4 regions of the Caecibacter sp. AF58-12pH5A genome follow, and region 1 is predicted to be linked to each of the others. Evidence: riboswitches for the same ligand, from Rfam matches in the RefSeq annotation. Region 1 holds a riboswitch; each other region holds the start of a gene.

Region 1 (7,936 bases):
TCCTGAAATTCAAAAATAATAAAAGCTGCAGTAGTTGCCTGAGGCGCTGCCGTAAGGGACGCTTTCAGGCCACAAAGCCAAAGCACATCATGGCCTTGGCAAAGAAGAGGCCAGGCCGCCCGTTTTTCTGGCGGCACATGCCGTTCATTTAAATATTTTTTCAGGCTTTTTGTACAGCCTGGCAAAGCAATGGTATCCCCGGCCTGGCGGCCGCGCAGGACCAGCGGTCCTTTACAGGCAAGGCTGTCACGCACCAGGCAGTGACTCGTCTCTTGGGGCGCTACACCGCTATAGCGCACGTGCACTACAGCCCGGCCAAACCGATAGGTCCCCGGACCCCCGATGACCACAGGGGCGGGAACGGCAGCTGCCACAGGCTTTACGCCGCGGGCAGCTGTGATACAACATAAATCCTGAGCTGTCGTATAGACGCGCAGGCCCTGCCCTTCAAATGCGTGGCCTGCCGGTTTATAGAGCAGCTCCCGGATTCGTTCCGTATAGGCAAAGGAAATATCCCGGCTGCTGCCCCGTGTTTCCTGGAAGAGACGGCGGATCAGGCGCCGCTGCAAAGCGACAGGCTGGGCAGTGATAACAGCACGGCTCAGGGCCCGGCCTCGTTCTAAGCGCTTTGCCTCCGCTTCATACAAGCGTCCTGCCAAAAGCTCCAGACAATCCTCATCGGCCCGGGCAATGTCTGACAGGCGGTTCAGGTCGGCCAGGATAGCCGGGTTATATTGCTTTAAATAGGGCAGGAGCTCTAAGCGGATGCGATTCCGCTGATAGAGCAACTGGCCATTCGTTTCATCCTCACAGGGCGTAAGTCCCACGAGACTGACGTAGCGTTCTATATCAGCACGCGTCAAGGCCAGCAGCGGCCTGATGATGGAGCCACTCTTCGGGCGCATGCCAGCGAGGCCGGCCAGACCGCTGCCCCGCAGAAGATGCTGCAGGACCGTTTCAGCCTGGTCATTTTGGTGATGTGCCACGGCAATAGCCTGTGCCTTGGCTGCCACGGCAATTTCCTTAAAGATGGCATAGCGTGCTTCCCGGCCTGCCGTCTCTACGGACATGCCGGCCGCAGCAGCCTGTTTAGGAACATCGACGTAACGGCTGACAAACAGGCATTGCCGCCGTTTGGCTTCCTGTTCTACAATAGCTACTTCCCTGTCGGCCGCCTGCCGAATGCCGTGATGGACATACACAGCGATGAGCGTGAGGTCATAGTCGACTTTGAAGCGGGATAACATGTCCAGGAGTGTCAGGGAATCCGGTCCGCCGGAACAGGCAATGACCAGCGTATCGCCCGGGGCAAAGAGCTCGTGCTCCCGGGCAAAGGCCTCGACGCGCCGCAGGATGCCTGCCGCTTCCGTATTCATCGGTTGAACCAGGCGGCATCCTGAAAGGCACCGCTATAGAACACACCTTCCAGGAGGTCCTGTTCACTAATCGTAAGGGACGGTATGTTGTACGCTGTCAGGCACGAGTGGGCAATGACCAATCCGGCAACGATGATATCACTGCGGCGGGGCTGCAGGCCCTTTACGTGCCGTCGTTCTTCTGCTGTCATGGCCGTCAGTGTATCAATCCAGTACGTAATCCGTTCGGCCGGTATGACACAGCCTTCTACCCGTTTGGGATCGTACGGGTCGAGCTGTAATTCCATGGCCGCCAGGGAAGTAAGCGTACCACCGACACCGATGACGATTTCCGGCTGTACCGGCAAGGGCAGCCATTCCGGCAGGCATTCTTCCTGCTGGGCTACACATTCCTCAAAGGTCTGGGTCTTGCCACCGGAGCGCACAGCGCCAAAGGGATAACTGTGCGACCACGCCGCCTGGCCGTTGCGGCCTAAGGCAAACTCCGTACTACCGCCGCCAATATCGATCACGGCAGCCAGTTTATCACCGGCAGCGGCGGCGGCACCGCGAAAGCTGTAGGCTGCTTCTTCAAGGCCGGTCACAGCACGACAGCGCCAGCCAAACCGGGCGCGCACTTCAGCCAAAAAGGCCTGCCCGTCTTTGGCTTCCCGTACAGCACTGGTTGCGACAGCACACACGGGAATAGTGCCGATTTTCTCTTTCCATGCCGCCATGGCGGCAAAGGAATCTTCCATGCCGGCCGGCGAAAGGCGGCCTGTATTTTCAATGTCGTATCCCAGCCGTGTCGTGGCCAACTCTTTCGGCAAAAACTGCCAGTGCCCCTTTTCATCACACGTACCTTGCAAGAGGCGCAAGGAATTAGAGCCAATATCTACGACTGCAAATCTATCTTGTTCCATAACTGCTCCTTCAACTCATGACCTGCGTGGAGAACGGAAAACGCTGTCTGGAAAAGAAATAAAAAGAGCATTCCATCTCGGAATACTCTTTCGCCTTCATACTTCCCAGGATACGAAATTAATCAGCATGCCGGGCGCCACGGCCGCCTCGCTTGGATTCTGTGTTGCGTTTCAAATCCATGAGACGTTCGTCACTTTCTTTCATAAACTTGCTAAGCCGGTCTTCAAACGAAACGGGTGCTGAAGAGCGACGGCTTACGTCAACGTTATTGTTGTGGTGGTGGAATTCATGCTTGGGGTGAAACTCCTTCTTTTCCGGAGCCGGCTGTGTCCGTTTGATAGACAGGCCTATTTTTCCTTTTTCATCGATAGATAAGATCTTGACGTTTACCTTATCCTGAACTTTTAGGAAATCATGTACATCTTTGACATATTCGTTAGCTACTTCTGAAATGTGGACCAAGCCCACCTTTTTATCTGGAAGTTCAACGAATGCCCCAAACTTAGTGATTCCTGTGACAGTCCCTTCCAACACGCTGCCTACTTCGATTGCCATGCTGATACCATATCCTCCTTTAATATGAGTACGCGTTACAAAAAAACGTTTATAATCATTATACTAACAAACTTTGAAAAATTCAATCGAAATTTATACGCCATCTGATAATTTACTGTTATATTTTTAAGGACGGTAGGGGATTTCACCCGGACGAGCCATGCCGAACTGCTCCCGGGCCTGGCGCATAATTTCTGCCGGTGATTCCAAAAGGTCCTTTTGGTTGTGAAGGCGTTGATTTTCTTCTGTCAATTCCTGTTCCTGACGGATGGTTATCTGCATATCCTGACGTATTTCCCATAGCTCATAGAGCTTAATGCTGAGAAACACCGTACCTGCAATGAGCAGTACCACAACAAGTCGGGTGTACGCAGACCAGCGCGCCTTTTTCTTGCGGCGGCTTTTTCTTCGCCTGCCCTGCGGAACGGGACGCTGTTGCTTTGTTCGTTTCACTACGTACGCTCAACTCCTTTGAAAAAGTAAGACCTAACCCATAGTATACCTTTATTTTATCGTAAGATAAAGGCCTCTTTGGGTTATTTCTCTGCCGTCACAGCAAAAACTTCACCTGACCGGGCTTTTTAGGGCCAGGTTTGCGAATGCCCCTTTAAAATCCTCCGTTTCTCTCTTATAATAAGGCCTATACTGTGTTTTGCCAAATTCTGCTAGTCTGAGGAGGAATATTCATGCCTTATTCACCACTTACCCCTGATATACTCGCCCAATTGGTCCGGATTGCAGGACCTAAAAACGTTCTCACCGATCCGGAACGGCTGGAGCCTTACAGCCACGATGAAGTCACCGATCCGGCGTACCATCATCTGCCGGAAGCCGTCGTTTTGGTGGAAACGGCGGACCAGGCAGCTGCCGTCATCGGCCTGGCTAACGAATATCATTTTCCCGTCGTCCCCCGTGGCGCCGGCACGGGACTGGCCTGTGGCGCCGTCCCGATCTACGGCGGTGTCGTCCTCTCCCTGGAAAAAATGAACCGCATTCTGGAAATCAACGAAGATGCCCTCTACGCCGTAGTAGAACCGGGCGTTCGCACGGCTGACCTGCAAAAAGAAGTAGAAGCCAAGGGGCTTTTTTATGCGGGTGACCCCTGCAGCGGTGATTCCTGTTTCATTGGCGGCAATATTGCCACCAACGCCGGTGGCAACCGGGCTGTCAAATACGGCACGACGCGTAACCAGGTCTATGCCGTAGAAGTCGTCAACCCTACAGGAAAAATCGTCCGCCTGGGGGCGCGCTTACAGAAGCAGTCTACAGGCTATTGCCTGGACCAGCTGATCATCGGCTCAGAAGGCACCCTGGGGATTATCACACAGGCCACGCTGAAGCTCCTGCCCAAGCCCCAGCATAAACTGGACCTGCTGGCCATCTTCCCCAGTACAGAACAGGCCATCGGTGTCGTAACTCAGATTATTAAAGCAGGTATTACACCGACGTGCGTCGAATTTATGGACAACATTACCATTAAATCTGTAGAGAAATATTTGCACGAAACATTGCAGGACAGCGACAGCGGCAATTATCTCATCGTCGAAGTAGAAGGTACCAGTGAAGACGATATGGACGATAAGGCCGTCCTCCTAGATGAAATCTGTACGGCAAACGGTGCTTCGTCCGTCCTCGTCGCCGATTCGGCCCGTATTTGGCAGGCCCGCAAGGCCTTTGCCGAAGCCGTCCGGGCGGAAAGCCTGATTGTCTGCAAGGAAGATGTCGTCGTACCCGTCGACCAGGAACCGAAGCTCATCGATGCCATTTTGGCCCTTGCCCAAAAATACAATCTTATTACGCGCATTGCCAGCCATGCCGGCGATGGCAATATTCACCTCAATATCCTAAAAAATCCGGACCTGACGTACGAAGCATGGCAGGAGCACGTAGACGCCAACCAACAGGAGCTGTATACCTTAATCTACCAGCTCGGCGGCCGTCTGTCCGGCGAACACGGCATTGGCAGCAAGCGAAAGGCCCTGATGGAAGAATTCACCAACCCGGATGAACTGGAAATGATGCGCGCCGTCAAAAAAGCCTTAGATCCGAATAACATCCTCAATCCCGGTAAAATTTTTGATGTAGAATAAAACAGACGGGCCCTCCCCTTTACTTCACGCCCATTTACAGGTATAATAAAGTAATCTTCAAGGGCAGGGTGTAATCCCCGACCGGCGGTAAAGTCCGCGAACACGCAAGTGTACGATTTGGTGCAATTCCAAAACCGACAGTACAGTCTGGATGAATGAAGATATCCGGCAGTGTTTTGCCTGTCGTGATCTTTGTTACTGGAAAGCCCTGAACACCTATGGTGATCAGGGCTTTTATATATGTAGGAGGTTCTGTACATGGATACAAACGAAAAGAAACACAATACCATCGAAGAAGCTATCGAGGCCTTGCAGGCTGGCCAGATTGTCATCGTTGCAGACGATCCCGAACGGGAAGACGAAGGCAACTTTGTCTGCGCTGCCCAGTTCTGCACGCCGGAAAATATCAACTTTATGCTCACCAATGCCAAGGGCCTGATCTGCCTGCCTGTCAGCCAGGAATACGTGTATAAATTGGGCCTGCCGCAGATGGTCAGTGATAATAAGAATAACAATCACACGGCCTTCACTATTTCTATCGATGCTGCCGACGTCGAATCGGGCATTACAGCAGAAGACCGGGCCCGTACAATCCGCCTGGCCGCGTCAGATGAAGCGACACCAACGAGCTTTACCCGCCCGGGCCACCTCTTTCCCCTCGTCGGTGTCAGAGGCGGTGTACTGCGGCGAAACGGACACACGGAGGCAACGCTCGATCTCCTGCGCCTGGCCGGTTTGAAGCAGGTCGGCGTCTGCTGCGAAATTCTGGACGACCGCGGTGAAATCATGCACGCTGACGGCCTCTGGAAACTGGCCGAAACGCATCATCTGAAATTCATTACGATCCACGATTTGCAGAATTATTGCCGCCGTCACGACAAGCATGTCATCCGCGAAGCCGCTGCTGCCATGCCGACCAAGTTCGGCGAGTTTAAGATTTATGGCTTTATCAACGATCTCACAGGCGAACATCATGTAGCTCTCGTCAAAGGGGACATTGGAGACGGCAAAAACATCCTCTGCCGCGTCCATTCCGAATGCCTGACGGGCGACGTTTTCGGCTCGTGCCGTTGTGATTGCGGTGAACAGTTAGCCGCAGCGCTGACGCAGATCAATAAAGAAGGCCGCGGTATTCTCCTCTATATGCGGCAGGAAGGCCGTGGTATCGGTCTGATCAATAAACTAAAGGCCTATGCCTTACAGGAACAAGGCTACGATACAGTAGAAGCCAATGAAAAGCTGGGGTTTGCGCCGGATTTGCGCGAATATTGGATTGGCGCCCAAATTCTCCAGGACCTGGGAGCCCGGGAATTGCGGCTGCTTACCAACAATCCCCTGAAGATTTATGGTCTCGAAGGCTTTGGCGTAGAAATCGTCGAACGCGTACCGATCGAAATGGCACCGCAAAAATTCGATGAATTTTACCTGGAAACAAAGAAAAACAAAATGGGACACATTCTCCCCCACTTAAAATGAATGTATTGAAAAAGGCTGCCTGCAGGCAGCCTTTTGGCATTTCGGTTACTCTTCACTCAATAAGGTAAACCATTCGCGGTTGTAATCGATGAGCCCGTCACGTTTCATACGGCTCAGCTCAGCGGACATGGCTGACCGGTCTACAGAAAGGAAATCAGCCAGCTGCTGCCGGTTAAAATTGATAGAAAACGTATCTTTCCCACGTTTTTTTGCTTCATCAGAAAGATAAACCATGAGCTTCTTACGCGTAGAACGCTGGGACATATAGCGGATTTTCTTGGTAAGGATCATATTCTTACTAGCCAGTACGCCGAGGAGATTCGCTGCGAAGGCCTCCTGCGCTTTCGTAAAGGCCACGCCGGCCTGCAGAATCCGGTTGATATCGATAAAAAGTATTTCACACTTTTCCATGACGACTACATCGACGGCTGAACGGACACCACGCAGACAGGCAAAGGCTTCAGCAAACATGCCTCCGGCCGAAACGGCTGTCAGGATATTGCGGTTTCCCCAATAGTCTTCCTGTACAATGTGGACCGTCCCGCTGAGGACGATACCGATGGAATTTACTTCATCGCCTGCATAAAAGACAAAACTCCCTTTTTCATAGCTATGGCGATGGCTGCCCATATCCCGCAGCATTTGCACGATGTCTCCCGGTTCTATATCCTGGAAAAGTGCTGTCTTTTGTAATACTTGTACATATTTTTCCATTGTTTCACCTCGTTGTTGTTTGTACAACAGCAAATTACGTCGTTTCATACTATACTTACTACATCAACAGAAACAGGTACGGCCTGTAATATAAAAGAACCAAGCCTGATTATGAGTACTGCGTCTGAGAGGGAGGATGTACGATGAAACGGAAAATTATTCATATTGATCAAGAAAAATGTAACGGCTGCGGCCTCTGCGCCAAAGCCTGTCATGAAGGTGCCATTGGCATGGTAAATGGTAAAGCCCAGTTGCTGCGTGATGATTATTGTGATGGCCTGGGTGACTGTCTGCCCCATTGCCCTACAGGAGCCATTACCTTTGAAGAACGCGAAGCAGCTGCTTATGATGCCGATGCCGTAGCTGTTCACATGAAGGAACGGGGCCTTAAAGCACCGGCCGGTGGCTGTCCCGGCAGCCGCTCCCGCGTACTCCACCAACCGGCAGCCCCGGCTGGCGGTTGCCCCGGCAGCAATATGCGCACGCTGCAGCACGAAGTACCGGCAGCGGCAGCTACAGCAGCTCCGGGTGCCAGCGTATCCCAATTGCAGCAATGGCCTGTCCAGATCAAACTCGTACCGGTCCATGCGCCTTACTTCGACGGTGCCCGTCTCCTCATTGCAGCAGATTGCACAGCCTATGCCTATGCACGTTTCCACGACGATTTCATCCGTAACCGGATTACCCTCGTAGGCTGCCCGAAGCTGGATAGCGTGGACTATTCTGAAAAATTGACGGAAATCATCAAGAGCAATAATATTAAAGATGTTACCATTGTCCGCATGGAAGTTCCTTGCTGCGGCGGCCTGGAAATGGCTGGAA
Region 2 (7,936 bases), on a different contig from region 1:
CCGGCGTGGATGACCGTGTCAATGTGGGAGCCCGTAAGAACCGGTGCCTGGTCCTTGTTTGCAGCTGTTTCCCAAATTCCTGTTATATTGCCTGCCTGGTCGATGACGATGCGAAGCTGGAGCTCGCGCATCCATGTCACGACCAGGTCGCGTCCTTCCTTATCGGCATCGGAAAGGGCCAGGCGCGTGCGGCTTGCCGGACCGTCGTGACCGATAGTTCCCAACCTTTGTATATGGTTCAAAAGCCGTTGTCCGTTGATCTGTAGCATAGGTATATTCTCCCGTGTTGTGATTTTGTAAAAAAAACGCGGCACAGTGGCCGCGTTTTATGGAATTCTTAGAGTTCGCGAATGAGGTTGACCATTTCGATGGCACTGGTAGCCACGTCAAAGCCTTTGTTGCCGGCTTTTGTGCCTGCCCGTTCGATGGCCTGTTCAATATTTTCCGTCGTAATAATGCCGAAGAGAACAGGAATACCGGATTTCAGGCTGACCTGGGCTACGCCCTTAGCAGCTTCGTTGCAAACGAGATCGTAGTGGCTCGTAGCACCGCGGATGACTGCACCGAGGCAGATTACGGCATCGTATTTTTTTGATTCAGCCATTTTCTGGGCGATCAAAGGGATTTCGAAGGAGCCCGGAACCCAAGCCGTCGTAATATCTTCTTCGGCTACGCCATGACGTTTCAAGGCGTCGTACGCACCGCCTAAGAGACGGCTGCAGATGAATTCGTTGAAACGGGCGACAACGATGCCGACCTTTATACCAGAACCTATTAAATTGCCTTCTTTAATTTGTACCATAATGACACTCTCCTTATCGTATTAGGGATTTAAAATCCGTTTTCCAGCAGTTTTTCCAGCGTCAGGGTGCTCCCCTGATGACTATAGCCTACTGTAAAATTGTGTATATATTTTCCTATCACATCTGTTTCCAGATTGACAATGGAACCGGGTTGTTTAGTCAGCAGCGTCGTGTTCGACATAGTGTGCGGAATGATGGACACCGTGAACTGCGACGGGCCGACAGAAGCGACGGTAAGGCTGATGCCGTCGATGGCAATGGAGCCTTTTTCGACGATAAACGGCGCCATATCGCTGGGAATACCGACGGTAATGAGGCGGGCAATGCCGTCGTTGGCAATGCGCGTAATGTGGCCTGTGCCATCAATATGGCCGCTGACGATGTGGCCGCCCAGGCGGGAGCCTACGGCTACGGCCCGTTCCAGGTTGACCTGGGAGCCTCTCGAGACTTCGCTCAAGGACGAGCGGTTCATCGTTTCGTGCATGACATCGGCCGTAAAGGCCTTGTCTGTCAGGGATGTAACGGTAAGGCAGACGCCGTTGACGGCAATACTGTCGCCAATCTGCGTGCCTTCCAGTACTTTTTCTGCCTGAATTGTCAGGCGGATGGAATCGGGCCGGCGATCCATAGCGCCGATGGTGCCCAGTTCCTCAATGATGCCAGTGAACATATGCACCCTCCCTTTGTGTATTATAAGCTGTAATCAGGATGTTGCCATCGTGGAGCTCGACCGAGTCATACGCCAGTGGCATGCATTCGCCCAGCTCATCTACGCCGACGCCGCCTACAGAGGGCAAGGCACCGGTGCCGCCGATAACCTTATTGCCCAGGAAAGCATAGATTTTATCGACGAGCTTGTGGTCGAAGAAGCTGCCCTGAACGGTACTACCACCTTCGACGAGAATGCTGCGAATGTTTTCCTGCCAAAGGAGGTCGAGCATTTGCGGCAAATCGATGTGGCCATCACTGCCCAAGGGCGCCAGGATGACGCGAGCTCCCATATCCTTGAGGCGGCGCATCTTGTCTGTATCGCAAAGGGTCGTCGTGACGACGATAGTGGGCGACGTCTTATCCGTCAGGACCAGAGCCGTTTCGGGAATGCGTCCGTACGTATCGAGGACAATGCGTACAGGCTGGTGCGGCGCGTCGTGGGCTTCCCGTTCGATACGGCACGTAAGAAGCGGGTTATCCGTAATGATCGTGTTGATGCCGACGAGGATACCGTCGTAAATGGAACGCAGGTAATGGCCCTTGCTGCGGGCCCAGTCGTTCGTAATCCACTGGGACTTGCCGGTCCGCGAGGCAATACGGCCGTCCAGGCTTTGGGCCAATTTGGCCGTAATGAAGGGCTTTTCGACCATCATATTTTTGATAAATACTTCGTTCAAGCGGGCTGCTTCCTTCGAGAGAAGTCCTACCTCTACGGGAATACCGGCCTGGCGAAGGATGGCTGCCCCTTTGCCGGCTACGAGGGGATTCGGATCAAGCATGGCCATGACGACCTTGCCGACTTTGCGTTCGACGAGCGTCCGCGCACACGGCGGTGTACGGCCATAATGGGCACACGGTTCGAGAGTGACGTAGACCGTAGCGCCTTCAGCCTTGTCCCCTGCTTCGCGCAAGGCCCATACTTCAGCATGAGGTGTACCGGCCTTACGATGATAACCTCGGCCGACGACTTCGCCGTCTTTGACGATAACACAGCCGACGGCCGGATTGGGCGCGGTGTAGCCTAAGGCCAGCCGGGCCAGTGAAAGGGCTTCCCGCATATAATCAATGGGTTTCACGTTCTTCCTTCCTTTCCGTTTTTTCTTATTCAATAAGAAAAAGGCTATGGGCAACAGTACATGCCAATAGCCTTTTTGAGCACAGTAAACAAAGGTACTTGTCTTTTCCCATCCAGACTTTACTGTCGGTACCGAAATTGCATCGGTTCAACCCCCGCGAGGGTTAGCGGACTTTACCGCCGGTCAGGAATTGAAAGCCTACACCTTCTCACCTTGCCCCAAAGACTATCTTTATGTATGTATTCATTTTTTACATTGTTAATTGTATCACAAGGAGTGAATGATGACAAGTCATCAGCTGGTCAGCGTAAAGCGGCAATAGCGGCAGCCCGGTCTGGCGCACCGAAAACAGCACTACCGGCGACGAGGAAATCAGCACCAGCTTCTTTGACGGCAGCCACGGTCTTAGCGTTGACACCGCCATCCACTTCGACAACGGCCTGGCAATTGCCAGCCTGGTCGAGGAGTGTCCGGGCAGCACGGATCTTATCGAGAGCATAGGGAATGAATTTCTGGCCGCCAAAGCCAGGGTTGACGCTCATGACGAGGATCATGTCCAGCTGGCTGGCCACGCACGACAAGGCGCTCACAGGCGTAGCCGGATTGAGGGCTACACCAGCCTTCATACCGGCTTCATGAATCTGCTGGATGACGCGGTCCAAGTGAACGCACGCTTCCTGATGGACCGTGACGTACGTGACGCCGGCTTTGGCCAGGTCTTCAATGTACGTTTCCGGATGTTCCACCATGAGGTGGGCATCAAAGGGCAGCTTGGTATGGGATCGCAGGCTGGCTACGAGAGGTACGCCAAAGGTCAGGTTCGGCACAAAGTGGCCGTCCATGAGATCAAGGTGCAGGCAGTCGGCGCCGCCTTTTTCTATATCCTGTACTTCATCAGCCAGGCGGGAAAAATCAGCCGATAAGAGGGAGGGACAAATAGTTACCATGAGTTTCGTTTCCTTTCTAAAATGGAGTCGAGTACTTTGCAGTACGAGTCGTACCGCTCCTGCTGGATTTTCCCCTCTACCAGGGCTGCTTTGACACTGCAGTCCGGTTCACTACGGTGCAGGCACGAGGAAAAGCGGCAGCCGCCGCTGTAGGCCAGCAAATCCGGGAAAAGGCGCAGGAGCTCGCGCGGCTCGAGCTGTTCGAATTCGAGGGCACTGAAGCCCGGCGTATCGACGACATACGTGCCTTCATCGAGGAGCATGATTTCCGAATGGCGCGTCGTATGACGGCCACGGCCAATCTTTTCACTCACCCGGCCGACCGTCAGAGGACGACCGAGAATCCGGGCCAAGAGGCTCGATTTACCGACACCGGACGGGCCGCCGAAGGCAGTCATCTGCCCGGGCAGGAGATCTTTGATGACATCAATGCCGTCGCCCGTGGCGGCCGAAACGAGATACACATCGTAGCCGCATTTGGCATAGAAATCGCGGTACTCTTCGGCACGGTCACGGTTGAGGTCGCACTTGTTGAAGCAGACTTTAGGATGGATACCGGCGTATTCGCAGGTCATGAGCATCTGGTCGAGAAGAAAGTAGTTCGGATCCGGTGACTGGGCGGCCATGATGATAAACATCTGGTCGATATTGGCTATGGCCGGCCGCCGCAAAGCATTGCGCCGTGGCAAGAGGCCTTCAATGACGCCCTTGTTGTCACCCAGCTCCGTAATTTCCAGCTCGTCGCCGACGAGAATCTTCGTCTTCAGCTTGCCCCGGCGACGGCATTCCGTCAGGTTGGCCGCGCCTGTATCTACGTAATAAAATCCGTTGTAATTCTTAATTACCCTGCCTTTTGTCATGTTCCTCCTGTGCACCTCTCTAGGGTGTTAAATGTACTGGTCCTGGACCAGGGAATTGTTGATGTATACTTTGACCCGTGTCTTGCCGACGCCGCTGACAGACTTGCTGATACTGTCGCCGCCGGACTGGTTGCGGTCGTAGACGACACGCGAGCCGTTATCATCGGTAACGACGATCTGTACGTGCTGGCTCGACGCGCCGGACGGTACGCTGATATTGACCGTACCGGAATGGGTCGTTCCAGCCGGTTCCTGATTATTGGCATTAGCATCGGCTGCAGCGCTGGCCGGGTATTCGACATTCAAGTCGACTGTGTCACCGGACTGGCTCTGGCTGGTGACCTTGGCCTGGCTCTTATCCTTACTGCTGTCGAGGTTGTTAATGTTACCTACCTGGTAGCCCGCATCCTGCAGGGCCTTGACGGCTGCATCGAGGGTCATCCCCGATGTATCCGGTAAGGGCTTCGTCGTCTTCGTTTCTTCACTCTTACGGCAAATGACGAGGTCAACCTTCGTCCCCTTCGTTACCTTATCCGGTGATTTCGGCGTCTGCCTGATGATTTGGCCGTTTTCGTAGGTACTGCTTTCCTCATAGGTGACCTTGCCAATGACCAGACCGATTTCCTTCAGAATCTTTTCCGCCTCGTCACGACTGAGACCTTTGAGGTCCGGTACGAGGACTTCTTCACCCTTGTTGCCCTTGCTGACGGTCAGATAGATCGTACGCTGGGCTTTGACGACAGAACCGCCGGACGGCGTCTGGCTTATGACTTCCCCTATGGGGACCTCTGAGCTTTCCGTCTCTCGTACAGACACGTCGAGGTTCTTGTCCTTCAAAATATGCTTGGCTATTTCCACCTGCTTGCCCGTTACGTCAGGCACAGTGATTTCTTCGTTGCTCCAGAAGTTGCCAAAGGAGAAAAAGGCCCACGCAAAGGTAGCCACGAAAACGGCGGCCATGACGATGATAATCGATTTCTTCGAGTGATTGCTCACAGAATCGACAAAGCGCGTAAAGATGCCCCTTTTCTTCTCTACCTCCCGTTCCTTGAGAGGCTGTATTTTCTGGGTATTAAAATTATTCTTAATAATGGGCATGGCGCCCTTATTGGTATTGACGAAGCCTTGGGCCAGGCGTAGTTCGGCCATCATTTCGCCCACCGATTGGAAACGGTCGTCCGGGTTCTTTTCCATGGCCTTCAAAATGACCCGTTCGACGAGCTGGGGAATGCGCCGGTTGTACTTGCTCGGCAGGGGAATATCATCCTGCACGTGCTGCAAGGCAACGCTAATGGCCGTGTCCCCTTCAAAGGGCAGGACACCGGTCATCATTTCGTACATGACGACGCCGAGGGAATAAATATCCGTCCGTTCGTCAATCTTGCTGCCGCTGGCTTGTTCCGGTGAAAAGTAATGGACCGAACCGAGAACCGAGTTATCCCCCATATTGGAGGCCTTGGAGTTAATGGCCCGGGCAATACCAAAATCAGCCACCTTAATACGTCCTGTTTCGGTGACCAGGATATTGTGCGGCTTGATATCGCAGTGAACAATGCCGTTGGCATGGGCATGTTCCAGGGCTTCGCCAATATCGAAGGTAATCTGGATGGACGTATTAATCGGCAAATGGCCGTGTTTTTCAATGTACTCTTTCAGTGTTTCACCACGCACGTATTCCATGACGATATAGTGCGCGTTTTCGTCGTAACCGACGTCATATATATTGACAATATTGGGATGTGAGAGCTTGGCAGCCGCCTGTGCTTCCTGCCGGAAGCGCACGACGAAGTCATGATCGCTGGCGTACTTGCTGTGCAGGATCTTGACCGCTACTATGCGGTCCAAGAGGATATCCTGCGCTTTGTATACGCTAGCCATGCCGCCGCTGCCCACTTTTTCCAATATCTTATATCTGTTATCTAAGATATGACCAATCATCGTTGATTTCCACCACTTTCATAGCAGTTATCCATTATTCAATAGTTTTCAGCACGGCTGTCACGTTATCTTTAGCCCCGTTTTCATATACTTGGGTAAATAAATCATTGATGATTTCCCGTTCGCTGAGGGTGTAATCATCCAGCACGCGGTGCAGGTCTTCTTTGCTCACAAAGGACGTAAGCCCGTCTGAACAAAGAAGGATTCGATCCTTGGGCTGTACCTGGAACATGCCGCTGTCGACGACGACGTCGCGGTCTACACCGACGGCCCGTGTCAAAACGTGGCGTTTCGGATGTTCCAGTGCTTCCTCTTCTGTAATTTTCCCCTTCTCCAACAGGACCTGAACAATCGTATGGTCCGTAGAAATTTGTTTTAACTCGTGGTCACGGTATAGGTAAATGCGGCTGTCCCCGACGTGACCCCAAAAGGCCATGCCCCGGGCCAGTGTGACCAGGGATACAGTCGTACCCATCCCCTGGAGGGACGGGTCGATCATCGTCTTGCTGAGTATACAGGAATTGGCATATTGTATGGCCTTTTCCAATTGTACAGGTGCCGCATACGTATAATTCTCAAAATAATAGGCAATGGCCTTGACGGCTGTCTTGCTGGCAATTTCGCCACCGACGTAGCCGCCCATGCCGTCAGCGACGGCCAGGACATCCCTGTTAGGGCTGATATAAAAGGAGTCTTCGTTGACCTTACGTACCAGTCCTATTCTCGATTCACCGTATGTTCCCAAAACCTCACGTCCTCTCGACGGTGCTCTACTCTGATACTCTCCTAATTCATAACATATCTGATGGTACCTGTCAATCAGATGTATCGGAATTCAGATGTTTGATGCGCAGCTGGCCACAGGCCGCCTGGATTTTGCTGCCCATTTCCCGGCGCAGCGTCACAGGGATCTTGTGGGCCTGGAGGGTGTCTACGAAGGTTTGTATTTCCTTCTTCCCCGGCCGTACCAGACCCGGTGTCAGCGTATCGTTAATGGGGATGACGTTGATCAAAATGTTTTTACCCGCCATGAGACGGCTCAATTCTTCGGCGCAGGCGCGGCTGCAGTTGATATTCTTGATGAGAATATATTCAAAGGTAACACGCCGGCCCGTTACGTCAAAGTAGTGCTGGGCTGCTTTGAGAATATCCGGCAAGGCATAGCGTTCGGCAATCGGCATAATCTGCCGGCGAATCGTATCGTTTGGCGCATGGAGGGAAACGGCCAGCGTAATGGGCATGCCGGCTGCGGCCAGGTCATACATACGCGGTACAATCCCCGACGTAGACAGGGACATATTGCGGTAGCCCAGGAAGAACGTGTCTTCCCCATGGATAAGCTGCATGAAGGCGATGACGTTGTCGTAGTTGAGCAGCGGTTCGCCTGTGCCCATGAGGACGATAGAGTGCAATTCCGGATCGACGTATTTGCGAAAAGCCAGGAGCTGCGCTACCATTTCGCCGACGCTCAGGTTGCGGACGAAGCCATTTTTAGCTGATGCACAGAAGGCGCAATTGACGGCACAGCCGACTTGTGTAGAAAGACAGATAGAATTGCCGTAATCGTGGCGCATGAGCACCGTTTCAACGGTGTTATTATC
Region 3 (7,936 bases), on a different contig from region 1:
AGCCGTTTCTACCCGTGATGACATCATGAACTATCTGATTCAGCACGGTATCAAGCCTAAGACGAGCTTCAAGGTCATGGAAAATGTCCGTAAAGGCAAGGGTATTGACAAGCCGAACAAGCTGGGCCAGAAGACGACTGATTATGAAGGCGAATTGCGGGAAGGGCAAATTCCCGAATGGTTCATCGAATCATGCCTGAAAATCGGCTACCTCTTTCCCCGTGCCCATGCCGTGGCCTACGTTATGATGGCCTTCCGCATTGCCTGGTTCAAGATCAATTATCCCCTGGCTTACTATGCGGCGTACTTTACGATCCGCGCCAAGGCCTTTAAGCTTTCGGCCATGGTACACGGCCTGGAAGGACAGGAGCAGGCTATGAAGGAAATCAAAGCCATGGGCAAGAGTGCCTCCAAAATCGACCAGGATCTCTATTCGGCCCTGGAACTGGCGAAGGAAATGAGCCTGCGCGGCTATTCCTTCCTCAATGTCGATATTAACCGCTCCGATGCGATGAAGTTTACCATTTGCGATGGTAAAATACTGCCGCCCTTTACGGCTATTGACGGTCTTGGCGAAAACGTTGCCGAACAGATTGTAACGGCCCGCAATGAACGTCCTTTCACATCCAAAGCGGACCTCAAGCTGCGCGGTAAAGTAGGCAAGACCATGCTGGACCTGATGAGCGAATATGGCTGCCTCGGTGATTTGCCTGAAGACGAACTGCTCGATCTCTTTGCTATGTAAGGAAGTGGTGCCGGACCTTGTGTCCGGCCCTTCCTTTTTCAGGTATCGACAGGAGACCCGTTCTGAGCTATAATAAAGAGAAAAGATTTACTATGTTAAAGCATGAAAGTAAACGAGGTGTCCATATGGCAGTCAATGAAAAACTGAGAGATCATCTGCATGACCAGCTTTTTGCAGCAGTATTGGAGCTCCAGTCCATAGATGAATGTTACGAGTTTTTTGAAGATATTTGCACGATTCAGGAAATGCGGGCCATTGCTGTGCGCCTGGAAGTAGCGCGCATGCTCAAGGCCGGCGATATTTACGAAGACATCGTCAAACAGACCGGCGCCAGTACGGCAACCATCAGCCGTATCAAACGGTGCCTCAATTATGGCAGCGGTGGTTATGGGAAAATCCTCGACCGCATGGCGAAAAAGAATCCTGACTTGTTAAAAATCGGTATTAAGAAGAAATAAGCATTGCAATTTAAAATGAGATATTGTACGATAAGGAGAGAATCATTTTAAATTATAATGTTAGGAGTGATGGACATGGGATTTTTTAAAGAATTTAAAGAGTTTGCCATGCGCGGCAGCGTCATTGATATGGCCGTCGGCGTTGTTATTGGCGGTGCTTTTGGCAAAATCGTCACATCCCTGGTTAATGATATCATTATGCCTCCTATTGGTGTTCTTCTCGGTGGTATCGATTTCTCGGATTTCTTTATTCCCCTCAGCTTGACCCAGCATGTAGAAACGCTGGCCGATGCTAAAGCGGCAGGTATTCCTGTCATTGCCTATGGGTCGTTTATCAACGTATTGATCGAATTCCTGATCATAGCCTTTGCTATCTTTCTCGTTATCAAACAGATCAATCGCATGCGTCCGGCCCCGGCACCCGCTCCGGAACCGCGTCTTTGCCCATACTGTAAACAGCCTGTAGCCGATGACGCTACACGCTGCCCCCATTGCACCAGCGAACTGCCGCCGCTTCAGTAAGCGCGGTACACTAAGAGCTCCCGGCTTTTCCGGGAGTTCTTTTAAGTTACAGACTATTAATAAAACCTATTAGAAAATAAATCATATACAGAGAGGAGACAGACACGGTGGTCCCTTAGGGCCGCGCGCTGTCAAAGTCTATGAAAGCGAAGATAGGCATTACCATTTTTGGCAGCGGAGACGTAGATATTCTCCGCAATTCCATTCACGAGGATTTATGGCGGGATTACCGCTTTTTCTTTAAGAAAGCCGCTGCTCACGCAGCCAAGGGACACAAGAAAAATAAACTCCTGGCCCAGCGCTATGAACGGGCAGCAGCTATGTCCTTATATACCTTTTTTACGAGTGTCGTCATGACCTGGCTCTCCCGCCTGGGGCAGAGTGAAGACGTGCGCTCTGTACCATCCCTGTGCACCCTCTACGACGTACTTATGCGGGCTGTTTTTGGTACGGCTGCCCATACAGAATTTACCCATCTTCGCGCCCTTTTGTGCCGTTACGACCAAAACGTACCGGCCCTCCTGGAAAATCTCAACGAAGACAGCTTGCAGGACATGGAAGACAGTATCTGCGAATTCCTCAGCTACATTGAAGGCAATTCAGACCTGCGCCGTTTTCCGCCGGTGGAAACGTCGACGACAGGCGTTATGGAAGAGCTCATGAGCCGCTTGTAATTTTACTTTATGCATGATATAATGTAATGCAAGTGTTTTGAAATACACAATCTATATATCGTTTAGTCTTTAGGGCATGGTGCGAAAGGGAATCCTTTCAATTCCTGACCGGCGGTGATAGTCCGCGACCTCCTGCAGGGGAGCCGAATCGATGCAATTTCGATACCGACAGTATAGTCTGGATGGGAAAAGACGAAAGCCGGGACAGGTGCAGACCGTCCGGGTATATTTCCTTTGACATGAAAAGACTGGCGATGCCAGTCTTTTTTTATTACAGAAAGAAGGCGCAGAATTGGAAAAAAAATATTATCTCGGCTTTGATGCCGGCACACAAAGCGTAAAGGTCGCCGTCTATGACGACCAGATGCAGGAAGTCGCCATGGCGACAGCCCAGACGACGCTCAACTATCCCCAGCCGGGCTGGGTGCAAATGGACGTAGGCGAATATTACCAGCTTATCAAGCAGTGCATGCGTGAATGCAGCCGCCAGATGGCCGCCAAGAATCTGGACGTACGTGGCGTACGGGCCATCATGGGTGACGGCATCATTTGCGGCATTGCCTGCGTCGATGCAGACGGCAACGCCATTACACCGTATATTAATTACCTCGATAGCCGTACAGCTGACGACGTAGAAGCAATGAAAGCGCAGCACCTGGCTATTTGGGGTGAAGAAACAGGCAATGCCGAACCAAACGTCATGTTTCCGGCCATGTTTGCCCGCTGGTTCCTGAAGAATTTACCTGAAGTGAAGGAAAAAGGCGTCAAGTTCGTCCACAACTGCCCGTACATCCTCATGCACCTGGCCGGTCTTTCCGGGGCCGATGCCTTCATCGACTGGGGCACCTTGTCGGGCTGGGGCCTGGGCTACAACGTCGTCTCCAAAGAGTGGTCGCCTAAGCAGCTGGAAATCCTGGGCATCGATAGGAAGTACTTGCCCCGCGTCGTCAAGCCGTGGGATATCATTGGCACGCTCTGCGCGGCTGACGCGGCCGAAACGGGTTTCCCCGCAGGCATTCCCATTTGTGCCGGAGCCGGTGATACGATGGAATCCATGATGGGCAGCGGCATCTTAGAAGCCGGCCGCGCCGTCGATGTAGCCGGTACGTGTGCCATGTTCTGCGTTGCTACGGACGGTATCATTCCGGAACTGTCATCGCCTGGTATGGGTCTCATCTTCAATTCCGGTACCCTGCCGGATACATATTTCTACTGGGGTATGGTACGTACAGGCGGCCTGGCCTTGCGCTGGTTTAAAGACAGCATTGCCCGCAAGGAAACGGACGATACGTATTACGGTGAAATGGACCGCCTCGCCAGCCGTCATCCTGCCGGCTGCGAAGGTGCCATGTTCATTCCGTACCTGACCGGAGGCAATGGCGAATTCCCGCACGTACGCGGTACCTTTACAGGCCTGACCCTCGATTCGGACCAAGGCGCTCTCTGGCGCTGCGTCCTCGAAGGTATTGGCTACGACTACATGGAAGTAACGGACCGCTACCGCGCAGCCGGTATCGACCTCAATCAGCTCACGGTCACTGAAGGGGGCAGCCGCGATGCCCTGTGGAACCAGATCAAGGCCGATATGCTTTCGACACACGTCCAGACCTTGCAGGTAGCCGGCGGGGCCGTGCCGACGAACTGCCTCGTCGCCGCCCGGGCCGTAGGCGATATTACGAATTTGAAGGCTGTCCTGCAGCAGCGTCTGGCCGTAAAAGACAGCTATGAACCTCATGCAGAACTGACGACCTTATACCGCAAGCAATATGAAAAACGCCGTCATATATTAGCGGCTCTCAATAGCACGGAAACGGTGTAAGAGTTCGTGAATGTGCACAAATTCACAAATAGGAACTGGTGTAATATAACCAGTTCCTATTTATTTTCATTCTAAAATGGTATAAAACGTTATAAATAGTACAAGCTACCTTGGCGGCCTAACAGAATATACGGAATCATCATAGAGTAGAAATAATCATTACACTAAGTCATAAACATCGATATATAAGTAAATAAAAAGCATAAATAATGCATTTTCTGCATATAGAAGCACAGAAATTTATAAAATATATCTATTTTTTAGTGGACTTTTTTTGCAAACGTGTTATACTATGAATGTAAGCAGTGCATCTTAATTATTGTCAAATGTGATTTTTTTTTGATCACAAAAGTGAAAAAAATCACGCTAATAAAAGGAGGAGTTTCACATGTTCAAAAAAGTAATGGTTATTGGTGCAGGCACAATGGGTTCCGGTATTGCTCAAGTATTCGCTGAACACGGCGTAGATGTAGTTCTTAACGATATCAAACAAGAATTCATCGACGGCGGCATGAAAAAAATTGACAAACAGCTGACGAAAAAAGTTTCCAAAGGCAAAATCACGGAAGACCAGAAAGCTGAAATCCTTGGCCATTTCGAAGGCATCGTAGAAATTACGGAAGAAAACATGAAAGACGTAGAACTGGTTGTTGAAGCAGCTATCGAAGACTACAAGATCAAGAGCCAGATCTTCAAAAACCTCGACGAAAAATGCCCGGCTAACACGATTCTCGCTTCCAACACATCTTCCTTGCCGATCACGAAAATTGCTACAGCTACAAACCGTCCGGACAAAGTTATCGGCATGCATTTCTTCAACCCGGCCCCTGTTATGAAACTGATCGAAGTTATTAAAGGCCTGGCTACTTCTGATGAAACCGTTAAGACGGTTGTCGACGCTGCTAAAGAATTGGGCAAAGAACCTGTTGAAGTTGCTGACTTCCCGGGCTTCGCTGCTAACCGTATCGTTGTTCCTATGCTGAACGAAGCTATCTATGCTTTGATGGAAGGCGTAGCTACAAGAGAAGGTATCGACGCAGTTTGCAAACTCGGTTACAATCATCCAATGGGACCTTTGGCTCTGTGCGACCTCATCGGTAACGATGTTGTTCTCCACGTTATGGACGTTCTTTATGAAGGTTATGGCGATCCTAAATATCGTCCGTGCCCGCTTCTCCGTAAATATGTTGCAGCTGGCTACCTCGGCATGAAGACTGGTAAAGGCTTCTACGACTACAACAAATAATAGGCTGACAAGCATATTTAAGGAGGTCACATCATATGGAATTCGAAAACATCATTTTCAAAGTAGAAGACGGTATTGCTACCTTAACGATCAATCGCCCGAAGGCTTTGAACGCTCTCAATAAAGCAACTGTAGAAGATATCGAAAAAGCTGTTGACTACATTGCTGAAAGCAAAGACATCCAGGTTGTTATCATTACCGGTGCTGGTGAAAAATCCTTCGTTGCTGGTGCTGATATCAAAGAAATGGCTAACTATGGCCCGGCTGAAAGCGGCAAATGGGCTGCTTATGGCGCAGGCGTCATTACGAAGATCGAAAAATTACCGCAGCCTGTTATCGCTGCAGTAAACGGCTTCGCTCTGGGCGGCGGCTGCGAAATCTCCATGGCTGCTGATTTCCGGTATTGCTCCGAAAACGCTATCTTTGGCCAGCCTGAAGTAGGCCTCGGTATTATCCCTGGCTTCGGCGGCACACAGCGTTTGGCCCGCCTCGTTGGCCTTGGTATGGCTAAAGAAATCATTTACAGCTCTAAGAACATCAAAGCTGATGAAGCCCTGCGTATTGGCCTCGTCAATAAAGTTGTTCCGCAGGCTGAATTGATGCCGGCTGCTATCAAAGCTGCTAAGAAAATCATGGCTCAGGGACCTGTAGCCGTTCAGATCGCTAAAAAAGCTATCAACAACGGTATCAATGCAGATATCATTACGGGCCTTGCTTTCGAAAGCAACGTCTTTGGCCTTTGCTTCGCAACGGCTGACCAGAAGGAAGGCATGAAAGCCTTCATGGAAAAACGTAAACCTGAATTTACGGGTAAATAAGGTTTACCTCATTTCACTGTGATTCCTAGTCATAGGGATTTCTCCTTAATTGGGTACGGCGGCATACATATGCCGCCGTACTTTTTGTGTATTAAAAAAAAGACATATTATATATGTATATAAACAAAAGCCGGCCCGGAAAAAAAGACAAAATCGAAAAAAAATCTTTGACTTTTTGACTAATTTACCTTTTTTCCATTGACAAATGGCTTTAATCATGCTATCTTTTATATAGTTATTAGCACTCAAATAAAAAGAGTGCTAATGCTAAACGGCATAGAGGTGAGACGTATGGATTTGGATGAAAGAAAACAGAAAATACTGCAAGCTATCATTCAGGATTACATCACATCTGCCGAACCTGTCGGATCCAGAACGATTGCGCGTAAATATGATTTAGGTGTCAGTGCAGCGACGATCCGTAATGAAATGTTTGATCTTGAAATGATGGGCTATCTCGAACAGCCGCATACTTCGGCGGGACGGATTCCTTCCATTAAAGGCTATCGTTTTTACGTAGACTGTCTCTTGCAGCCGGCAAAGATTACGAGCGATGAAAAACGGTTCGTAGAAGCCTGGTTTGAGGACAAGATGAGCGATGTCGATCAAATATTCCAGTCCACGGCACAAGGCCTGGCACGGATTACGCACAATGTCACGCTGGTCATGACATCTCAGCAAACGAGTTCGAAATTGAAGTATATACGCTTTCTGCCCTTAGATCACCGCCGGGCGATCATGATCGTCGTCACGGATACAGGACAAATTGAAAACTGTATTTATGCGAAACCGGATGGCGTAGATGTAGATGATCTGAACGTCGTAGCTGAAAAATTAACACGCTGCCTTGCAGGAGTGCCCTTATCGGAAATCAACATGGACGTTCTGGAAAAATTCCGGGGAACTGTTGTAGACGACCTCGACTTATACCGGACGGCATTCCGTTCCTTGCATAAGGCGTTTCGGAAGAAACAACAGTTGTATAAAGGCGGCACGATGGAGCTTCTTAACAAGCCGGAATTCAAGGATGTAGATAAAGCCAAAGGCTTATTTACCATGCTGGAAGAGCAGGATGTAGTCGCTAACCTGCTGCACGACGAAGGTGAAAAGGGCAACCGTCCTGTAACGGTACGCATTGGTGAAGAAACCAAGCTTTCGCCCATCAACGATTGCAGCATCATCGAAGCCACGTTCACGGCCAATGATATGGTCCTCGGTAAAATCGCTGTATTAGGCCCGACGCGTATGGAATATGCGAAAATCATCAGCCTTCTGGATTTTATGAAGCAGCATGTAACAAATATCCTGGAACATTACCACGACGATAAATAGGAGGGATGCAGGCAATGAGTGAAGAAGAAAAGACGACGACAACGGCTGCAGAGGAAACGACGCAGGCCGCTGATGAAGTAATAGCAGAAGAAACGCCGGCAGAAGAAACGGACGAAGCAGCTGAAGCAAAGGCTGCCTCTGATGCAGAAGCTAAAGTAGAGGAAATGAAAAACCGCTACCTGCGGCTTCAGGCCGATTTCTCGAATTTCAAGAAACGGACAGCCGGTGAAAAGCTGCAGATTTCTGAAGTCGTAAAAATGGAAGTACTCCAGAACATCCTGCCCGTCATCGACAACTTCGAACGGGCCTTACAGGCCCCGCA
Region 4 (7,936 bases), on a different contig from region 1:
GTTTGGTATCCTTCTTTGTGGCATATACACTTAAAAAGAATGAAGATAGAAAACTGAAGCACGAACAGGAATTATTAGCTAAATTCCGCAAGAAAAAAGCCCGTGAAAAACGGCTCAATGAACGGCGCCTGGAAAAGAAGAAAGCTCTGGAGGAACGCCGTCAGAGAAATAAACAAAAAAGAGAACAATAACGAATAGAGCAGGAGGGGTAATGATGGATTTAGGCTTAAAGAATAAAGTGGTTGTCATTACCGGCGGCACAGCCGGTATCGGTGAAGCCTGTGCCTTGGCTTTTAGCCGTGAAGGTGCTCATGTAGCCGTATGTGGCCGCACACAGAAACGCATAGATGCGTTTAAAGAACGCTGCGCTAAGGCAGGTGCCAATGTATTTGTCAAACAGGCTGATGCCGGTCAGGCAGAGGAATTGCAGGCCTTTGCCGATGCGGTTGTCAGCCGCTTTGGCACGATTGACGTATGGATCAATAATGCCGGCATCAATGTCGGCAAACGGCTTATGGAAATTACGCCGGAAGACTGGCAGCAGACCGTTGCCGTAAACTTGTCGGGCGTACTCTTTGGAACGCAAATTGCAGCCCGGGCTATGGGCGAAAAGGGCGGCGTTATTCTCAACGCGTCTTCCTTTGCTTCCCTCATTCCGTCTGTAGGCGGCACCATGTATGGCGCTACAAAAGCAGCTGTGTCGAATATGACCAAGACGATGGCAGCTGAACTGGCACCGCAGCATATCCGCGTCAATGCGTATATCCCTGGCATCATTGATACACCGATGAATGCAGAACGCATTGCTGACGATGCCAATCATGCGCTGATCAATGCCATTGCCCTGCACCGCGTAGGCACAGCCGACGAAATGGCCCAGGCATTGGTTTTCCTGGCCTCTGACCAAGCCAGCTACATTACGGGTACAGCAATCGAAGTAAGTGGCGGTAAATATGCTGTGCAGAACGCTGAAATATTATGGGGTTAAGATGATGAAGAAAGCCTTGGCAAGTGATTTTGATAATACCTTATTCTTCATGTTTCAAGAAGAAACATATCGCCCCGGTGACAGGGAGGCTATCCGTGCTTTTCAGGCACAAGGCGGCCTCTTTGGTATCAGCACAGGCCGTTCATTGACGGGCGTACGCCAGGCTACAGGCGATAATGTAGCCTACGATTTCTATATTCTCGCTAACGGTTCTCTGGTTTTGGACAAACAGCTGCGGACTCTGCAGAAGAAGGTCGTCCCTATAAGCCTCGTCCAGTCTCTGTACGACCGCTATGGCAAGTTAGAAAATGCTGTTATTCAGGCAGGAGATACGGTATACACCTTTGGTACGGCTGATAACCCCATGCAGACCCATATCGATGATTTTGAGGAGCTTGATGGCAAGGATATTTACGGTATTTCCTTTTATACAGGCAGCGAGGACCGGGCTAAGGAAATGGCAGGCGATGCGCAGCAGCACTATGGCAGAACCATAGAAGCTTATGCCAATACGGTAGTTCTCGATATTGTCGGCGCAGGCTGCTCCAAAGGCCAAGCACTGGAAACGGTGCGCCAGGCCTTGGCACTTGAACGTGTAGGCGCCATTGGTGATTCATATAACGATATATCTATGCTGGAAAGTGCTGATATTTCCTTCACTTTTTCCTACGCACCACAGCCTGTGCAGGCTTCTGCCGGGCATATCGTGGGCAGCGTACAGGAAGCATTGACTCTGTTATAAGGCAAAAAAAACGACTGCAGGAATGTTCCTACAGTCGTTTTTTTTTAATAATTTACGTTACGCAGTTCAAAGAAGGACTGGGGATGACCACAGACAGGGCATTTCTGCGGAGCTTCTTCGCTTTCCAGGATAAAACCACAGTTACGGCAAATCCAGGTCTTCTTTTCAGCTTTTTTGAAGACGGTTTTCTTTTCCACGTTGTTGAGCAGGGCTAAGTAGCGTTCTTCATGATGCTTTTCGATTTCAGCTACCTTTTCAAAGAGGAAGGCAATCGTATCGAAGCCTTCTTCACGAGCTTCTTTGGCAAAAGTCGGGTACATTTCTGTCCATTCATAATGTTCGCCTGCAGCGGCATCTTTTAATGCAGCAATATCGTCGGGCAGTTCCCCGTTATGGAGCTGTTTGAACCAAATCTTGGCGTGTTCTTTTTCGTTATTGGCCGTTTCTTCGAAAAATGCGGCAATCTGTTCATAGCCTGCTTTTTTTGCTACGCTGGCATAATAGGTATATTTGTTGCGGGCCTGGGATTCACCGGAAAATGCGGCCTGTAAATTTTGTTCTGTTTTTGATCCTTTTAATTCCATGATTTGTTTCCTCCTTGTAATATACTCTCTTTAGCAAATAACTAATATTTGTTATCCGTTGCTCATACTATAGCACTATAATCCCTGACTGTCAAATAATAATTGTTATTCTTTAGTAAAATATTTTGCTGACAGGTAATTCATCAATTTTATTTCGTTTCAATTTAATAATTAAAATAAAATGATATAAAATGATAGAATAGAATAAGAAAACAGTCTCTAAAAAGAGTTATATCATTGGAGAAATGAACATACTCCATAGTTTGAGTATATTTGTGTCAGCATAGAGAACCTAGAATCCAGAACCTGGATCAGGGCATAAATTAGAAGATACAGTCTCTGTTTCTTGTTTTTCGTACCTTGTATATATATAATAAAATAGTAATAGCATACAATTCCTGGGATACGTATGAGAAAAGAGGATATGGCGATGATATTTTTAAAAAATGACTACGGTGCAGGGGCACATCCCCACGTTTTTCAAGCCTTGGCCGAGCATAATCTGATGCCGGCAGATAGCTACAGCCATGATCAATATTCCGTTGCCGTTACGGAAATGATACGGGCTCTCACGGGACAGGCACAGGCACACGTCCATTTTATTGCCGGCGGGACACTGACCAACCTGGTCTGCCTGGCAGCCTTCCTGCGGCCGTATGAAGCTGTAATCGCTGCTGATTCAGCCCATATTTGTGTCCATGAAACGGGCGCTATTGAAGCGACGGGGCATAAAATTTTGTCTGTGCCGGCAGTAGATGGAAAAATCTCGCCGGAAGAGATTGATAAGGTCGTAGCGTTTCATGAAACGGACCAGATGGTCTTGCCCAAATTAGTTTATATCTCCGATACGACAGAAATGGGAGCCGTATATACGAAAGCAGAACTTCAGGCATTACGTGCCTGCTGTGATGCTCATGGACTCTATTTATATATTGACGGGGCCCGCCTGGCTATGGCCCTGGGGTCGGAGTACAATGACCTTAGCCTGCAGGATATAGCGTCCCTGGCGGATGCGTTTTATTTGGGTGGCACGAAGTGCGGCGCCCTTTTTGGCGAAATGGTAGTGATCCTCAATGAGGCACTAAAGCCCCATTTCCGCTTTATCATGCGGCAGCATGGGGCTCTCTTTGCCAAGGGCATGCTTTTAGGCCTTCAGTTTAAGGCCTTGCTCCAGGATGATTTGTATACGCGCTTAGGGAGTATGGCCGATGCGTGGGGGAAGAAACTAGCTGCCGGGCTGAAGGAAAAGGGGTATTCCTTTGCCTATACGCCGGTATCGAATATGATTTTTCCCATCGTAACAACTGCACAGGCAGACGCTCTGGCAGAGTACGTCCTGTTTGAAAAGTGGCTCGATAATCCCGATGGCACACAAACCATACGCCTCGTGACCAGCTGGATGACGAAGCAGGAAGATATTGATGGCTTGTTGCAGCATATGTGACGGTCTATCCAGGCAATACCGGTTTAAGAATGTAAGGAGTCAGGTTTCATGGCAATTGATGTGCATTCCCTTTTATCTGTATTAAAGGACGAAAAAATAGCCGCCCATTGGCTGGCCACACGGCCCCGGCGTGGTGATCACATTCGCGTACGCCGCTTAGGCGGCCTGTATTACCATCACGGTATTTATATAAGTGATACGGAGGTCATTACCTTTGCCGGTGACGATGACCACAATCCGTTTGATTGGTGGGATACGAAGGTACGGGCCACTTCCTTGGAGTTGTTCCTCCAAGGCGGCCAGACAGAGGTCTGCCTGTACACGATTCGTGAGCGGCAGCAGCTCTGCAGCATTGAAGAAACGGTAGCTTTTGCCAGAGCCTGTCTGGGGAATGAAAAATACAGCCTGCTTTTTCATAATTGTGAACATTTTTCAAATGCCTGCAAGCAGGGCATTTATCGCAGCCAGCAAGTAGAGCGTATTTTGCGTGGTCAAAGCTTGCACGACGCGTTGGCTTGTCTTGACGATCCGGAACAGCGTTCCCGCTGGTGGGATGAAGCCGTATCAGATCTGAAGAAACAAGTACTGAGTAAGATTAAGCGTGATCTGGAAGCGAAAATGCGACAAGAGTAAACTAATTTAGGAGGATATACATGATGATGACTGAAATGGAAATGATGAAACTGCAAAATGGCAGTGATGTTCGCGGCGTTGCTGTCGCCGGGGTACCTGGTGAAGACGTGACGCTGACGCCGGAAGCCGTAAACCGGATTGCTGCTGCGTTCGTTTCCTTTCTTGCCAAAAAACTAGGAAAAGAACCGGCTGCCTTGCGGATTGCCGTAGGTCATGATTCCCGTATTTCGGCATCGCTCTTGCAGGATGCTGTCTTTTCTGGTCTTACGGCTTGTGCAGCCGATGTGTTTAAGTGTGACCTGGCGTCCACACCGGCTATGTTTATGTCTATTGTTTTTTCTCAGACTCAGATGGACGGGGCAATCATGCTGACGGCCAGCCACTTGCCGTATAACCGCAATGGCATGAAATTCTTTACCGTTGAAGGGGGCCTGGAAAAAACGGATATCCGTGCCCTTTTGGCTCAGGCGGCTGCCCTTCCGGAACAGCACGGGGATCTGGCCCAGGTCCATGCGTTAAATCTGATGGAATTGTATGCTGAACACTTATGCCAGACTATCAGCATGCGGCTGGGCGTGCCTGTAGAAGAGAAGCCCTTGCAGGGGATGCATATCGTCGTCGATGCCGGCAATGGCAGTGGCGGCTTCTTCGTTACAGATGTCCTGGATGTCCTTGGTGCTGACACGACGGGCAGCCAATTCCTGGAACCGGACGGCATGTTCCCCAATCACATTCCAAACCCGGAAAACGCTGCGGCTATGGCGGCTATCCGCGCGGCCGTATTAAAGAATCATGCTGATTTAGGTCTCATTTTTGATACCGATGTCGACCGCATGAGTGCCGTTTTGTCCAACGGGGAAGAAGTGAACCGCAATGCTCTGATTGCCATGATTGCTGCTATCCTGGCACCGGACTATCCGGGCAGTACTATTGTTACTGATTCTGTCACGAGTGATGAGCTGACAGAGTTCCTGACGCAGACCCTCCATCTGGTCCATCACCGGTATATGCGCGGTTACAAGAACGTTATTGACGAATGTATCCGCCTCAATGAAGAAGGCACCCTTTCGCCGCTGGCTATTGAAACATCGGGTCACGGCGCGTTACGGGAAAATTATTATCTCGACGACGGCGCTTTCCTGGCTGTGCGCCTGATCATCGCTGCAGCCCAGGCTAAACAGCAGGGGAAAGAGCTGGGTGATCTGATTGCAGCACTGAAGCAGCCGGCAGAAAGCGTAGAATACCGATTGAAAATTACGGCAGATCAGGCCGGGGAATATGGTAAAAACGTACTCCAGGCGTTCTCTGAACGGGCACAGGCGGCAGGTATACAAATAGCCACGCCGTCGTATGAAGGCGTGCGCCTTGTGTTCCCGCAAGGCTGGGCACTCCTGCGGATGTCTCTCCATGATCCCAATATGCCGCTCAATATTGAAAGCAAAGAAGCCGGTGGCTGCCAAGAAATTACAGCCAGCCTGCGCCAGCTGCTTACGGGCTTTGATCAGCTGGATATTTCTGTGCTGGATGTGTAAGCTATGCAGAAAGAATGGCTCTTTGCCCTCTTCTTTATGCTCATGGTCATGCAGGCTGTAGGCGTGCGCTTACAGGTACGGGCCTATCGTCAGGCTGTAAGCCGTCTGCGGCGGCGTGGCTATGTGGGCATTGGCGGTGGCCGCCGTCGTTTGGGACCGGGGACCATCGTCCTCCTGGCCTGCAGTGGTGATGGCACCATTGTAGGCGCTGAAACGATGCAGGGGATGACGATTTTTAGCCGCTTCCGGGAAAGGCCGGACCTTTACGGCCGGACCATATACGATTTCAAGAACGAGCTCAGTACGTATCCGGCTAAGAAGCGCAAGAAGTATAAGAGCTATGAGCAGGCTGCTGATGCGCTGATCGGACGGTTGCAAAAGGAAGCCGCTGCCCGGCAAGAAGAAAACAGCCAGCTGGAAAAAGTATAGTTTTACGCTGAACGATGCTATTTTGACATAGATAGTTACAAATCAGAAGGCATGTGCTATACTATAGAAAATTTCATATGATTTATTGTCTTTGGGGCGGGGTGTAATTCCCTACCGGCGGTAGAGTCCGCGAGCGCAAGCATGAACCGGTGCAATTCCGGTACCGACAGTATAGTCTGGATGAGAAAAGACAGCAGAAAACGTAGTTTTGCCGTGCGCCCTTTTTGTGTGCACGGCTTTTTTACCGCACAAAAAGGGAAAGGTTACGCGTTTTCGGTATGAAACCTTACAGGTACAACATAGTCCCCACCCAATAGATCTTCCATGAAAGAAACTATTTCATTAGGAGGAACAAAACATGAACAACGAATTTACGTTTGGCACGATTGAAGAGGCAATCCGCGACATCAAGGCGGGCAAGATGGTATTGGTCACAGATGATGCGGACCGGGAAAATGAAGGCGATCTCATCATGAGTGCCGAACTGGCTACGCAGGCAACGGTCAATTTCATGGCAACTTATGCCAAGGGTCTTATTTGTATGCCCTGCGATGGTGCTATTTTGGATCGCCTGCACATGGGACCTATGGTAGAAAAAAATACGGATAACCATGAGACGGCCTTTACCGTTTCTATCGATCATGTCGATACGACCACAGGAATTTCTGCCGGTGAACGGGCCCACACCATGCGTATGTGTGCCGACGGCCGGGCCAAACCGGAGGATTTCCGCCGCCCTGGTCATGTCTTTCCTTTGCGCAGCAAGACCGGTGGTGTTCTCTGCCGTACGGGCCATACGGAAACGACGACCGACCTGTGCCGTCTGGCCGGCCTTGCACCTGTCGGCATTTGCTGCGAAATCATGAGTGCTGACGGATCCATGGCCCGTACACCGGAACTCATGCAATTTGCCAAGGCCTATGGCTTGACCTTTATTACCGTAGCGGATCTCGCTGCGTACCGCCGCCGTACAGAAGTGCAAGGCGACGTGCCGGCAGATGTACCGGCACCGGCTCAGGTCTAAGCGGCATAGACGCCTGCACGTGAAAAGGGAGCTCCTTCCTGCCTGTAGCAGGAGAGAAGCTCCCTTTTCACTATGTCCTGTTTAGAATTTCAAATCGATCGTAGCAGAAACGCCGACGCCTTGGACACGGCTCATGTTTGTCACGTCTAAGGATTCGACAGGAATAAGGGCGTTAGCCCGGGCAATGCCATTGAAGCTGGCTTCAATTTGGGCGACAGCCTTTACCTTATCGACCTGTGCCGTCGGTCCGACGACCTGGACAGCACCGATATATTTGCCTGTACCGCCGCTGATAATGGGAACGACCTTTGTGGCATAATCCGTGCCGACACCGTTTTTCATGAGTAATTTGTTCAGGAAGGTGTTGATCTGGTCTCCGTATTTGGAAACGAGAACGGAAACACCGCCAACCTTTAAAATGGATCCCAGGTCAAAGGCCTGTACAGCTGTACCGCCGCAAAAGCCCAAGAGGGATGCGGCTGTCATGGCTACAACGAGTTGCTTTTTCATGGAATGCCTCCTTCAGTGAGTGATAAATCATGGCCGTGGTCCGGCGTTCA

Evidence for each region. A riboswitch is a leader RNA that binds a small molecule or an ion and turns the genes downstream of it on or off. The one in region 1 is predicted to bind FMN.
Region 2: another riboswitch for FMN. It lies ahead of ribD (bifunctional diaminohydroxyphosphoribosylaminopyrimidine deaminase/5-amino-6-(5-phosphoribosylamino)uracil reductase RibD); the one in region 1 lies ahead of PGX44_RS08290 (bifunctional 3,4-dihydroxy-2-butanone-4-phosphate synthase/GTP cyclohydrolase II).
Region 3: another riboswitch for FMN. It lies ahead of PGX44_RS00620 (FGGY-family carbohydrate kinase); the one in region 1 lies ahead of PGX44_RS08290 (bifunctional 3,4-dihydroxy-2-butanone-4-phosphate synthase/GTP cyclohydrolase II).
Region 4: another riboswitch for FMN. It lies ahead of ribB (3,4-dihydroxy-2-butanone-4-phosphate synthase); the one in region 1 lies ahead of PGX44_RS08290 (bifunctional 3,4-dihydroxy-2-butanone-4-phosphate synthase/GTP cyclohydrolase II).

Annotation. Positions count from the first base shown of each region.
Region 1 is NZ_JAQDBC010000016.1:26,040-33,975, reverse strand. It holds gene tilS (tRNA lysidine(34) synthetase TilS) at 1-1,376, opposite strand, end outside; gene PGX44_RS08310 (Ppx/GppA phosphatase family protein) at 1,373-2,278, opposite strand; gene PGX44_RS08305 (S1 domain-containing RNA-binding protein) at 2,397-2,834, opposite strand; gene PGX44_RS08300 (FtsB family cell division protein) at 2,961-3,287, opposite strand; gene PGX44_RS08295 (FAD-binding oxidoreductase) at 3,521-4,924, shown strand; FMN riboswitch at 4,975-5,090, shown strand; gene PGX44_RS08290 (bifunctional 3,4-dihydroxy-2-butanone-4-phosphate synthase/GTP cyclohydrolase II) at 5,183-6,400, shown strand; gene PGX44_RS08285 (Crp/Fnr family transcriptional regulator) at 6,446-7,114, opposite strand; gene PGX44_RS08280 (ATP-binding protein) at 7,258-7,936, shown strand, end outside.
Region 2 is NZ_JAQDBC010000010.1:21,174-29,109, reverse strand. It holds gene PGX44_RS06420 (Zn-dependent hydrolase) at 1-269, opposite strand, end outside; gene ribH (6,7-dimethyl-8-ribityllumazine synthase) at 338-802, opposite strand; gene PGX44_RS06410 (riboflavin synthase) at 832-1,473, opposite strand; gene ribD (bifunctional diaminohydroxyphosphoribosylaminopyrimidine deaminase/5-amino-6-(5-phosphoribosylamino)uracil reductase RibD) at 1,454-2,590, opposite strand; FMN riboswitch at 2,687-2,820, opposite strand; gene rpe (ribulose-phosphate 3-epimerase) at 2,893-3,537, opposite strand; gene rsgA (ribosome small subunit-dependent GTPase A) at 3,531-4,397, opposite strand; gene pknB (Stk1 family PASTA domain-containing Ser/Thr kinase) at 4,425-6,335, opposite strand; gene PGX44_RS06385 (Stp1/IreP family PP2C-type Ser/Thr phosphatase) at 6,370-7,080, opposite strand; gene rlmN (dual-specificity RNA methyltransferase RlmN) at 7,151-7,936, opposite strand, start outside.
Region 3 is NZ_JAQDBC010000001.1:117,803-125,738, reverse strand. It holds gene PGX44_RS00640 (PolC-type DNA polymerase III) at 1-745, shown strand, start outside; gene PGX44_RS00635 (YerC/YecD family TrpR-related protein) at 871-1,203, shown strand; gene mscL (large conductance mechanosensitive channel protein MscL) at 1,279-1,725, shown strand; gene PGX44_RS00625 (hypothetical protein) at 1,866-2,399, shown strand; FMN riboswitch at 2,461-2,597, shown strand; gene PGX44_RS00620 (FGGY-family carbohydrate kinase) at 2,692-4,218, shown strand; gene PGX44_RS00615 (3-hydroxybutyryl-CoA dehydrogenase) at 4,607-5,464, shown strand; gene PGX44_RS00610 (enoyl-CoA hydratase-related protein) at 5,500-6,282, shown strand; gene hrcA (heat-inducible transcriptional repressor HrcA) at 6,574-7,614, shown strand; gene grpE (nucleotide exchange factor GrpE) at 7,629-7,936, shown strand, end outside.
Region 4 is NZ_JAQDBC010000004.1:74,815-82,750, reverse strand. It holds gene PGX44_RS03370 (hypothetical protein) at 1-191, shown strand, start outside; gene PGX44_RS03365 (SDR family NAD(P)-dependent oxidoreductase) at 212-988, shown strand; gene PGX44_RS03360 (HAD hydrolase family protein) at 990-1,730, shown strand; gene rbr (rubrerythrin) at 1,775-2,314, opposite strand; gene PGX44_RS03350 (threonine aldolase family protein) at 2,745-3,758, shown strand; gene PGX44_RS03345 (lecithin retinol acyltransferase family protein) at 3,807-4,391, shown strand; gene PGX44_RS03340 (phosphohexomutase domain-containing protein) at 4,415-5,923, shown strand; gene PGX44_RS03335 (transcriptional regulator GutM) at 5,927-6,352, shown strand; FMN riboswitch at 6,436-6,548, shown strand; gene ribB (3,4-dihydroxy-2-butanone-4-phosphate synthase) at 6,711-7,376, shown strand; gene PGX44_RS03325 (hypothetical protein) at 7,458-7,886, opposite strand; gene pckA (phosphoenolpyruvate carboxykinase (ATP)) at 7,914-7,936, opposite strand, start outside.